DNA from 3 places in the Naumannella huperziae genome. Region 2 is predicted to be linked to each of the others. Evidence: predicted binding sites of a transcription regulator. Region 2 holds the regulator's gene; each other region holds the start of a gene.

Region 1 (3,267 bases), 370 kb from region 2:
CGCGGCGCAGCAACCGGTTCGCGATCCGCGGCGTACCCCGGGAGCGGCCGGCGATCTCGGCGGCGGCGTCGGGCGCCAGAGCGACGCCCAGCCGCTGCGCCGACCGCGAGACGATCTCGCACAGGGCGTCGGCATCGTAGAAGTCCAGTTGGGCGGTGAACCCGAAGCGATCGCGCAGCGGACCCGGCAGCAGCCCGGCCCTGGTGGTCGCGCCGACCAGGGTGAACCGCGGGATCTCCAGCGGAATGGCCGTGGCGCCCGGCCCCTTGCCGACGACCACGTCGACCCGGAAGTCCTCCATCGCGAGGTAGAGCATCTCCTCGGCGGCACGCGACATCCGGTGGATCTCGTCGAGGAAGAAGACCTCGCCCTCCCCCAGCCCGGACAAGATCGCCGCCAGGTCGCCGGCGTGCTGGATCGCCGGCCCGGACGAGATCCGCAGCGCGACGCCCAGCTCATTGGCGATGATCATCGCCAGCGTCGTCTTGCCCAGCCCGGGCGGCCCGGACAACAAGACGTGGTCCGGCACGTGCTCGCGCCCGCGCGCGGCAGACAGCACGAGCCCGAGCTGGTCGGCGACCCGCGGCTGGCCGCCGAAGTCGGCCAGCCGCTGCGGTCGCAGGGCGGCCTCCGCGGCCGCCTCGTCCGGGCCGGCCGCCGGGTCGACCGGTGATCCGTCGCGCCGGCCGCCGGGATCGCGGGAGTCGCTGTCGGCAGACACCCGGCCATTCTGCCAGCCGGTCATCCGCCGCCCCCGGTGCGCGATCGGGCGATCACTTGCGCGCGAGGGTCTGCAGCGCGGCCCGCATCAGGTCGGCGACGCCCGCGCGCTCGTCGGCCATCGGCGCGACCCGGTCGCACGCCGCCTCGGCTTCCTTGGCCGACCATCCCAGGCCCTGCAGGCCGGCCAGCACCTGCTCGCGCCACGCCGCCGTCGGCGAGGCGGGCGCCGCGACCCCCGCCGGACCGACCGCGTTGATCTTGTCGCGCAATTCGATGCAGATCCGTTCGGCGCCCTTGCGACCGATCCCCGGCACCCGGGTCAGGGTGGCAAGATCACCGGCGGCAATGGCGGCCCGCAGATCGTCCGGCCCGTGCACCGCCAGGGCCGCCTGGGCGAGCTTCGGCCCGACGCCATTGGCGGTGATCAACAGTTCGAACAGATCGCGCTCGTCGGCATCGGCGAAGCCGTAGAGGGTCATCGAGTCCTCGCGGACGACCATCGAGGTGGCGAGCCGGGTCCGCTCGCCGGGCCGCAGCTCGCTCGCCGTCGCCGGCGTGATCAGCACCAGTACGCCGAATCCGGAGAGATCGATCACCGCCGAGGTCGTGCCGACCCGGTCGACCGTGCCTGCCAGATGCGCGATCACGCCTTCCTCCCGCCGCGGGCGTGGGCGGCCACCGCGGCCGCGTACCCGTTCGTCGGTCGGGAGGCGCCCGCCACCGCATCGGCGTACCGTCCGGCGGCGCCGCCGCGCCACAGGTGACAGATCGCCAGGGCCAGCGCGTCGGCGGCATCCGCGGGCCTCGGCGCCTCCGGCAGGCGCAGGATCCGGGTCACCATCTCGCCGACCTGGCGCTTGTCGGCGCGGCCGGAGCCGGTGATCGCCGCCTTCACCTCGCTCGGCGTGTGCAGCACCACCGGCAGCCCGGCGCGCGCCGCGACCAGCATCGCCACCCCTGCCGCCTGCGCGGTGCCCATCACCGTCTGTACGTTGTGCTGGGCGAACACCCGCTCGATCGTCACCACCTCGGGCCGGTGTTCGGCGAGCCAGTCCTGCACCGCCCGCTCGATCTGCACCAGCCGGCGCGCCGGATCGAGCTCGGCCGGTGTCCTGGCCACCCCGACCGCGACCAGCGCCGGCGGCCGGCCGACGGTCCCCTCGACCACGCCCAACCCGCAGCGGGTCAGGCCCGGGTCGATCCCGAGCACGCGCATCCGGCCTCCTGATCGATAGAACACGTGTTCGGATGTTAGCGGCGGGCGCGGCGGTTGGCGGTCCGGCGCGCCGGGCCCGCCGCCGGTCGGCCCCCGGCGTTGCTAGCTTGCTCGCGAATCTGTCGGCGCCGGGCGGTCGGGGACCAACATGCTGCGCATCCATTTCACCGAGCGGGACCTGACCAGCGTCGTCCTGGCCGACGACGTCTCGTTGATGTGGGAGCTCGTGTTGAGCGTGCACCGGCTCCAGGCGCGTCGCCGGCACCGGGCGTTCGATGCGTGGCAGGCCGAGGTGCTCGCCGCCGGCCTGCCGGAGCAGTGCCGCGTGCTGCTGCACCTCGCGCCCCCGATCGGCTACACCCCCGACTTCCTCACCCCCGAGGACGCGGTGACCAGCATCGATGCCGGCCGCGACGCCATCGCCGACACCGACCGCAGCATCGTCGGCGCCCAGGTCGCCGAGCTCGACGCCGAACGGGGGCTGGCCGCGGCGCAGCGGCCGGCCGTCGACATCGACGCGCTCGTCAAGGCGCTCGACGTGTACTGGCACCTCGCGCTGGCGCCCTACTGGCAACGCATCCGCCGGCGCGTCCACGAAGACCTCGAGGTACGCCGCCAACTGCTCGCGACCAGCGGCATCGCGGCGCTGCTGGAGTCGCTCGGGCCTGGGATCGAGTGGCAGCCGCCCTTTTTGATCATCAAGGGCCCGCGCCGCTCGGCGGACCTGCACCTCGACGGCCGCGGGATCGTGCTGCAGCCGGCGTACTTCTGCCTCGACGACCCGACCAAGCTGCGCGACCCGCTGGGCCGACCGACCCTGGTCCACCCCACCGCGCACGACCCCGAGGTGCTGGCGGCCGGGGAGGACACCGCCGATCCGGGCGTCGCCCGGCTGATCGGGCCGGCCCGGCACGAGATCCTCGGCGCCGCCGCCGTACCCGGCACCACCAGCGATCTGGCCGACCGGGCCAGCGTGTCGGTGTCCGCGGCCAGCCGGCATGCCGCGGTCCTCCGGGCCGCGGGGCTCCTGGCGTCCTACCGGACGGGGCGCAGCGTCGAGCACCGCCTCACCGACCTCGGCCGGACCCTGCTCGACGGCGCCTGAGCCTCCGCCCGCCGGAACCCGCGTACGCCTGCTCGCCCCGGCCACCGGCCGCCGCCCCGCCGGAACCGACCGCTCGCCCGGGTTCTGGTCGCCGACGCCGGCCGATGCCGGCCGAAACCCCGACGAGCGGTCGGTTTCGGCGGCGATGCGGCAGCCCGGGCCAGCCAGAACCTGGGCGAGTGGTCGGTTCCGGCGGGGCGGCGACCCCGGACCAGCTCGACGC
Region 2 (3,267 bases):
CTGACCCGGGGTCGCGACCCCGAGCCCGACCGGCGCCAGGCTGCCGCCGCGGTGCAGGAGATCCACGACATCGCCGAACGGGTAGCGGCGCTGGCGGAGAACGACGTCGTCTGGGTGACCGACTCGGAGCGCTTCGGCCGCGACGTCCGGGTGGCGCCCCTCTCGGTCGCCGGGCTGATGCGCTCCCGGGTGCTCGATGAGCATCCGACGGTGTTGACCTCGGCGACGCTGAAGCTCGGCGGCGGCTTCGGGCCGATGGCCGGCTCGGTCGGGCTGCGCGCCGACGAGGAAGGCGCCGAGCCCGACGAGGGGGAGTGGCGCGGCCTCGATGTGGGGTCGCCGTTCGACTACGGCCGCCAGGGCATCCTCTACGTCGCCTCCGGCCTGCCCGCGCCGACCCGGGACGGGATTGCCCCGCCGACGTTGACCGAGGTGGCCGAGCTGGTCTGGGCCGCCGGCGGGCGTACCCTCGGCCTGTTCGCCTCGCAACGCTCGGCCGAGGCCGCCGCGGTGCACGTGCGGCGCCAACTGCCGGAGCACACGATCTTGTGCCAGGGGGATGCGCAACTCGGCGAGCTGACTCGGCGCTTCGTCGCCGAGCCCGAGACCTCGCTGTTCGGCACCCTCTCGTTGTGGCAGGGCATCGACGTCCCCGGCGACACCTGCGAGCTGGTGATCATCGAGAAGCTGCCGTTCCCGCGACCCGACGACCCGCTGATGCAGGCCCGGCAGCGCGCGGTCGCCGAGGCGGGGGGCAACGGGTTCATGAGCGTGGCCGCCACCCATGCGGCGCTGCTGATGGCGCAGGGGGCCGGTCGGCTGATCCGGCGGATCACCGACCGAGGAGTGGTCGCGGTCCTCGATCCGCGCCTGGTCACCGCCCGCTACGGCTCCTATCTGCGGGCGTCGATGCCGCCGATGTGGACGACGCGCGACCGGGAGGTCGCCGTCGCGGCGCTGCGCCGGCTGCAGCAGGGCAGGTCGGGCGAGCGACCGTAGCGCTCAGACCCGGCGGAGCACGGCGACGACCTTGCCCAGGATCGAGGCGTGCGTCCCGTCGATCGGGCGGTAGGCGGGGTTGTGCGGCAACAGCCAGACCTGCCCGTCGATCCGCTTGAAGGTCTTCACCGTCGCCTCGTCGTCGAGCAGCGCGGCCACGATGTCCCCGTTGACGGCGTCGGGCTGCTGGCGCACCACCACCCAGTCGCCGTCGCAGATCGCCGCATCGACCATCGAGTCGCCGGAGACCTGGAGCAGGAACAGCGTGCCCTCGCCGACCAGTTGCTTGGGCAGCGGGAACACATCCTCGATGCGTTCCTCGGCCAGGATCGGACCGCCGGCGGCGATCCGGCCGACGATCGGCACCGAGACGGCGTCCGGCATCGCATCCCCGATGCCCGTCGGGTCGACCACGGACTCGTCCGCGGCGCCCGGCAACAACACCTCCAGGGCCCGCGGGCGATTCGGGTCGCGGCGCAGGAATCCTTTCGCCTCCAGCACCTTGAGCTGGTGGGCGACCGACGACGACGATGCCAGGCCGACGGCCTCGCCCATCTCGCGGATGCTCGGCGGATAGCCGCGCCGCTGCACCGACTCCTGGATCACCTCGAGCACCCGCCGTTGCCGCGGGGTGAGACCGTCGGCATCGGGCGGGCCGTCGAGATCGGTGCCGAGCTGCGACGCGACCGCGGCGCGCGTCGGGCGACCCGCGCCGCGTTGGGGCGCCGGCCTGGATGGGGTGCTCGCTGCCATGAGGCGAACGTTAGGGCAGCGGGGGAGGTCAATCAAACAACTGTTCGAGCGTGTCGCGCAGCCGGTCGCCGAGTGCCTCGACCACGAGAGTGTCAGACCCGACTGTTTGGCTGAGGTCATGACCCGATGGAACGGCGCGGTACGCGACTGGAACGGCGCGGTACGCGACTGGAACGGCGCGCTGCGCGACACGATCGAACGGATGTGCGAAATATGCTTGCGTTCGGTCGCGGGTCCCACTAGACAAGGATCGAACACACGTTCGACCCGCCTCGGACCACTTCCCACGGAGGCCACCATGACCACCAGCACCTTCGAGCTCACCCCGCGCCCCTCGCTCACCGAGCGCGCGCTGCGTCCGGCCCGGACCCCGGCCCCTGCCCGGCCCCGTCGGCCGCGGCGCGATCGGCGCGGCCCGCAGGCTCATCCCGCGCGTCGGGCCGGATCGGCCGCCGCCAGGGTTCCGGCCCGGGGCTGTGTCGTGGCGGCGGCTCCGGTTCCCGCCACCTGGCGACTGACCGACCGCGGGCTCGCGGTGCTGCTGGCGGTGGCCGGCGTGCTGGGCGTCGCTGCGCTGGTCTGCATCGGTGTGACGGTGGCGGGCATCCTCGCCCTGCCGTGATCCGCCACCACGTCAGTGCTCGACCGCTCCCCGGCCTTTCTTGATCTCGCCGCGCCGCTTCTTGGCCGCCAGCCGGCGCTCGCGTGAGCCGGCGGTCGGCCTCGTCGGCCTGCGGTGTGGCGCCGGTGGGACGATGGCCTCCCGGAGCAGGTGGGCGAGCCGCTCGCGCGCGGCTCGCCGATTGGCGAGCTGGCCGCGATGCTCGCTTGCCGCGATCGTCAGCTCACCGTCGACCAGCCTCGAGGCCAGCCGGGCGAGCGCCCGGTCGCGGAGGCCGGCGGGGATCGAGGGCGATCCGGCCACGTCGAATGTCAGCTCCACCCGCGAATCGCTCGTATTGACGCCCTGACCGCCCGGGCCGGAGCTTCGGGAGAATCGCTCGCGCAACTCCGCGGCGGGGATCACCAGCCGGTCGGTCACCACGAGATCGTCCACCACCCCCGCAGCATGACACGGCCTGTGCCCGCTACGCCTGCGCAATATCGGCGGCGGCCGAAAACGCAGGCGAGGGCGGCATCCCGGCGGACACCACCCTCGTCTGCGGTTGCGGAATCAGCGCTGGCCCTGCTGGCCCCAGTCGGTCTGGGAGGACTGGCCCTGCTGGCCGCCCTGGTTCCAGTCGGTCTGGGAGGGCTGGGTGCCCTGGCCCCAGTCACCCTGCGCGGGCAGCGCGGTCTGGTCACGATTGTCCGGACCGGTCTGGGCGCCGCCGGCGTTGTCGACCACCACCGTCTTCATGATCTTGTCGGCGATGGTCTGTCGCTTCTGGTCCCACAGCGGGAACAGCCAGCCGATGTAGCAGATCAGCGAATCGACAACGTGCGCGATGTCGCGGACGATCGTCATCCCGACGCCGATCGGCTGACCGGTCTCGGCGCCGATCAGCTTGGTGC
Region 3 (3,267 bases), 170 kb from region 2:
TCGAGAAGGAGGAGAAGTACGCGTACTCGGTGAAGGTGTCCTCCGGCGTGATCAGCGCGGGGATCTGCAGCAGCAGGCAGCGCCGACACAGCCGCACGTGCAACGGATAGGTCTGCTCCGCGGCATCCAGCTCCGCCGCGGTCAGGAATCGTTCGCACGGTGGCGTCGCGCCCAGATCGAGCACGCTGACAAGTTCGTCGGCACGACAAAGCCGACAGGTATCCCCCGACACATCCGGCAACCTACCACCGCCGACCCGGATCGGGACATTCGCGGCGACAGGGCCCCGCGCGGATTGGTCAGCGCGGCGAGCGGTGTGGCAGACTTGACGGCTGCTGCCCGCGGTCTCGGCTCCTGCCACAGGGGGAACGCCCGAGTGCGCGGGCAGACGACTGCTCACCCAGCACCTGGTGACCTGTGGCACCGGCGAGGACAACCCATGAACAAGCTCATCGAGGCCGCCACCCAGCCTGCCGTGCGGGAGGACATCCCCGAGTTCCGGGCCGGCGATTCCGTGCGCGTGCACGTCAAGGTCGTCGAGGGCAACCGCTCCCGCGTCCAGGTCTTCGCGGGCGTCGTGATCGCCAAGAACGGCGGCGGCATCTCCGAGACCTTCACCGTCCGCAAGGTCAGCTTCGGCGTCGGCGTGGAGCGTACCTTCCCGCTGCACAGCCCCATCATCGACAAGATCGAGGTCGAGCGTCGCGGCGATGTGCGCCGCGCGAAGCTCTACTACCTGCGCGGCCTGCGCGGCAAGGCCGCCAAGATCAAGGAGAAGCGCGACAACTGATCGCGTCGCTCAGCGCACGCCGGCCACCCGGAACTGGACACTGATCCGGGGGCCGGCGTTTCGCATCTTCGGCACCGCGTGCTCCCAGGTGCGCTGCGCCGTGCCGCCCATCACGACCACATCGCCCGAGGCCATCGGGATCTGCAGCGACCGGCCGCCGCCGCGCGGCCGCAGCGCCAGGCGCCGCACCTCGCCGAGCGAGACGATCGCGACCATCGTGTCGTGGGTGCTGCCGCGCCCGATCCGGTCACCGTGCCAGGCCACGGAGTCGCGGCCGTCGCGGTACAGGCACAGCCCGGCGGTGACGAAGTCCTCGCCGAGCTCGGGCCGGTAGTGCGCGGAGAGTTCGGCCCGCATGGCAAGCAGCAGCGGGTGCGGCCACGGATCGCCGGCGCCGTGGAAGCTGAGCAGCCGCGGGGTGTCGACGACGCGGTCATACATCTGCCGCCGCTCGCCGCGCCATGGCGTGTCGGCGAGCAGTCGCTCCATCAGCAGGTCGGGTCGCAGCACCCAGCCCGGTCGGACGTCCAGCCAGGCGCCGCGGGTCAACTCGCGGCGGCTGAGGCCGTCGGCGTAGCGACCGGTGCCGGGCTCGTCGTGGTCGACGGCGTCGAAGAGGGTGACCTGGCTCATGCGTGCAGCGTACCCGCTGATTCGAACTGATGTGCGAACCCGGCGCGCCGCGCGTGGTGTCGCCCGGGCGGGCTAGGCTGGCTCCTCGGTGGCGCCCGCGCGGTGCCTGCCACGCGCGCGAGCGGCGCGCGGAGCGACGGAAGGGCAGTTGGTGGGCGAAGCGGTGGACTCCGGTCAGGACGCGACCGTCGGAGACAACGTTCGGCGACGCGAGAAGCGGTCGCCCGGTCGCTCGTTCGCCCGCTTCGTCCGCGAGTTGGTGATCGTCATCGTCGGCGCGCTGGTGCTGTCCGGGCTGCTGCGCGCGTTCGTGGCCCAACCATTCCTGATCCCGTCGCAGTCGATGGAGAACACGCTGCAGGTCGATGACCGGGTCGTCGTGCAGAAGATCACGCCCTTCCAGCGCGGCGACATCGTCGTCTTCAAGGACCCGGGCGGCTGGCTGCCGGCGACCCAGGAAGCCGCGGAGCGCGGGCCCGTCGGCAAGGCTCTCGAGTTCTTCGGGATCCTGCCCGACACCAGCGACGATCATCTGATCAAGCGCGTGATCGGCGTCGCCGGCGACACCGTCGCCTGCTGCGATCCCGACGGGCGGGTGACCGTCAACGGCAAGGCGCTGGAGGAGCGGGCATACCTGTATTCCTCCGGCGGTGAAACCGTGGACCCCGCGCGCGTCCCCTTCGAGGCCGTGGTGCCGGCCGGGCACATCTTCGTGATGGGCGACCACCGCAATTTCAGCGCGGATTCTCGCTGCCACATGGATCAGGAGGGTCCCGAGGGCTATCCCGGTTCGGCCGCGTTCGTCCCGGTCGACAACGTGGTCGGGACGGCCTGGCTGATCGTGGCGCCGTTCGACCGCTGGCGGACCTTCAGCACGCCGACGACCTTCGCCGGCGTACCCCCGCCCGGGCCGGCGCCCGCCCAGGGCACCATCTCGCCGGAGGGGGCGGGTTGCTGAGATGACGGCGAGCGACCGCAGGGGTACGCAGCGGCCCTGGCTGGTCCGGCGCGACAGCGGCATCTACGGCTACGAGCGTGCGCTGGCCCGGGCCGGCCTGGCGCCCGTCGCGGGCGCCGACGAGGCAGGCAGGGGCGCGTGCGCGGGGCCCCTGGTGGCCGCCGCGGTGATCTTGGCCCCGACCCGGGCCGGGCAGATCACCGGTCTGCGGGACTCCAAGCTAATGACCCCCGCGGCGCGCGAGCGCGCCTTCGACGAGATCCGTCGCAAGGCGCTCGCGTATGCCGTGGTGGCCGTCGAGTCGACCGAGTGCGACCGCCTCGGCATGCATGTCGCGAACGTCCAGGCGCTGCGCCGGGCGCTGCACCGGCTGGACGCGGCCCCGCGCTTCGTGCTCACCGACGGGTTCGGTGTCGACGGTCTCGGGGTGCCGGGTCTGGCGATGTGGAAGGGCGATCGGGTGGCCGCCTGCGTCGCCGCCGCATCCGTGCTCGCCAAGGTCACCCGCGACCGGCGGATGGCCGAGCTCGCCGTGGCGTACCCCGACTTCGGCTTCGAGGTGCACAAGGGCTACTGCACGGCCGAGCACCAGGCGGCGCTGGACGAGCACGGGCCGTGCCCGGAGCACCGTCGCCGCTTCGACAACGTGGTGACGGCCGAGCGCGCACACGCCGGGCGGCGTTCGGCCGCGACCGCGGGCAGGCGGGGCTAGAGTGGCGGTGAGATGAGCACCGAGGACCTTGACGCCTACGAGAGCGAACTGGAGCTGCAGCTCTACCGCGAGTACCGCGATGTGGTGCGGCTGTTCAAGTACGCGGTGGAGACCGAGCGCCGCTTCTACCTGTGCAACGCCATCGATCTGAAGGTACGCACCGAGGGCGGCGAC

What was found. The regulator LexA, encoded in region 2, represses DNA repair genes until DNA is damaged. The targets are predictions, from matches to a motif close to TCGAACANNTGTTCGA.
Region 1: the regulator LexA is predicted to act here: its motif matches at 1,956-1,971, upstream of ruvC (crossover junction endodeoxyribonuclease RuvC).
Region 3: the regulator LexA is predicted to act here: its motif matches at 1,445-1,460, upstream of ACXDC7_RS12860 (alpha-ketoglutarate-dependent dioxygenase AlkB).

Annotation. Positions count from the first base shown of each region.
Region 1 is NZ_JBSXPH010000001.1:2,160,728-2,163,994, reverse strand. Features, by position in the region: gene ruvB (Holliday junction branch migration DNA helicase RuvB) at 1-721, opposite strand, end outside; gene ruvA (Holliday junction branch migration protein RuvA) at 774-1,370, opposite strand; gene ruvC (crossover junction endodeoxyribonuclease RuvC) at 1,367-1,939, opposite strand; gene ACXDC7_RS10270 (ArsR/SmtB family transcription factor) at 2,088-3,044, shown strand.
Region 2 is NZ_JBSXPH010000001.1:2,527,217-2,530,483, reverse strand. Features, by position in the region: gene ACXDC7_RS11990 (ATP-dependent DNA helicase) at 1-999, shown strand, start outside; gene lexA (transcriptional repressor LexA) at 1,003-1,752, opposite strand; gene ACXDC7_RS11980 (hypothetical protein) at 1,871-2,374, shown strand; gene arfB (alternative ribosome rescue aminoacyl-tRNA hydrolase ArfB) at 2,387-2,812, opposite strand; gene ACXDC7_RS11970 (RDD family protein) at 2,927-3,267, opposite strand, start outside.
Region 3 is NZ_JBSXPH010000001.1:2,701,772-2,705,038, reverse strand. Features, by position in the region: gene ACXDC7_RS12870 (methyltransferase domain-containing protein) at 1-232, opposite strand, end outside; gene rplS (50S ribosomal protein L19) at 440-790, shown strand; gene ACXDC7_RS12860 (alpha-ketoglutarate-dependent dioxygenase AlkB) at 800-1,423, opposite strand; gene lepB (signal peptidase I) at 1,575-2,381, shown strand; gene ACXDC7_RS12850 (ribonuclease HII) at 2,383-3,093, shown strand; gene ACXDC7_RS12845 (DUF2469 domain-containing protein) at 3,106-3,267, shown strand, end outside.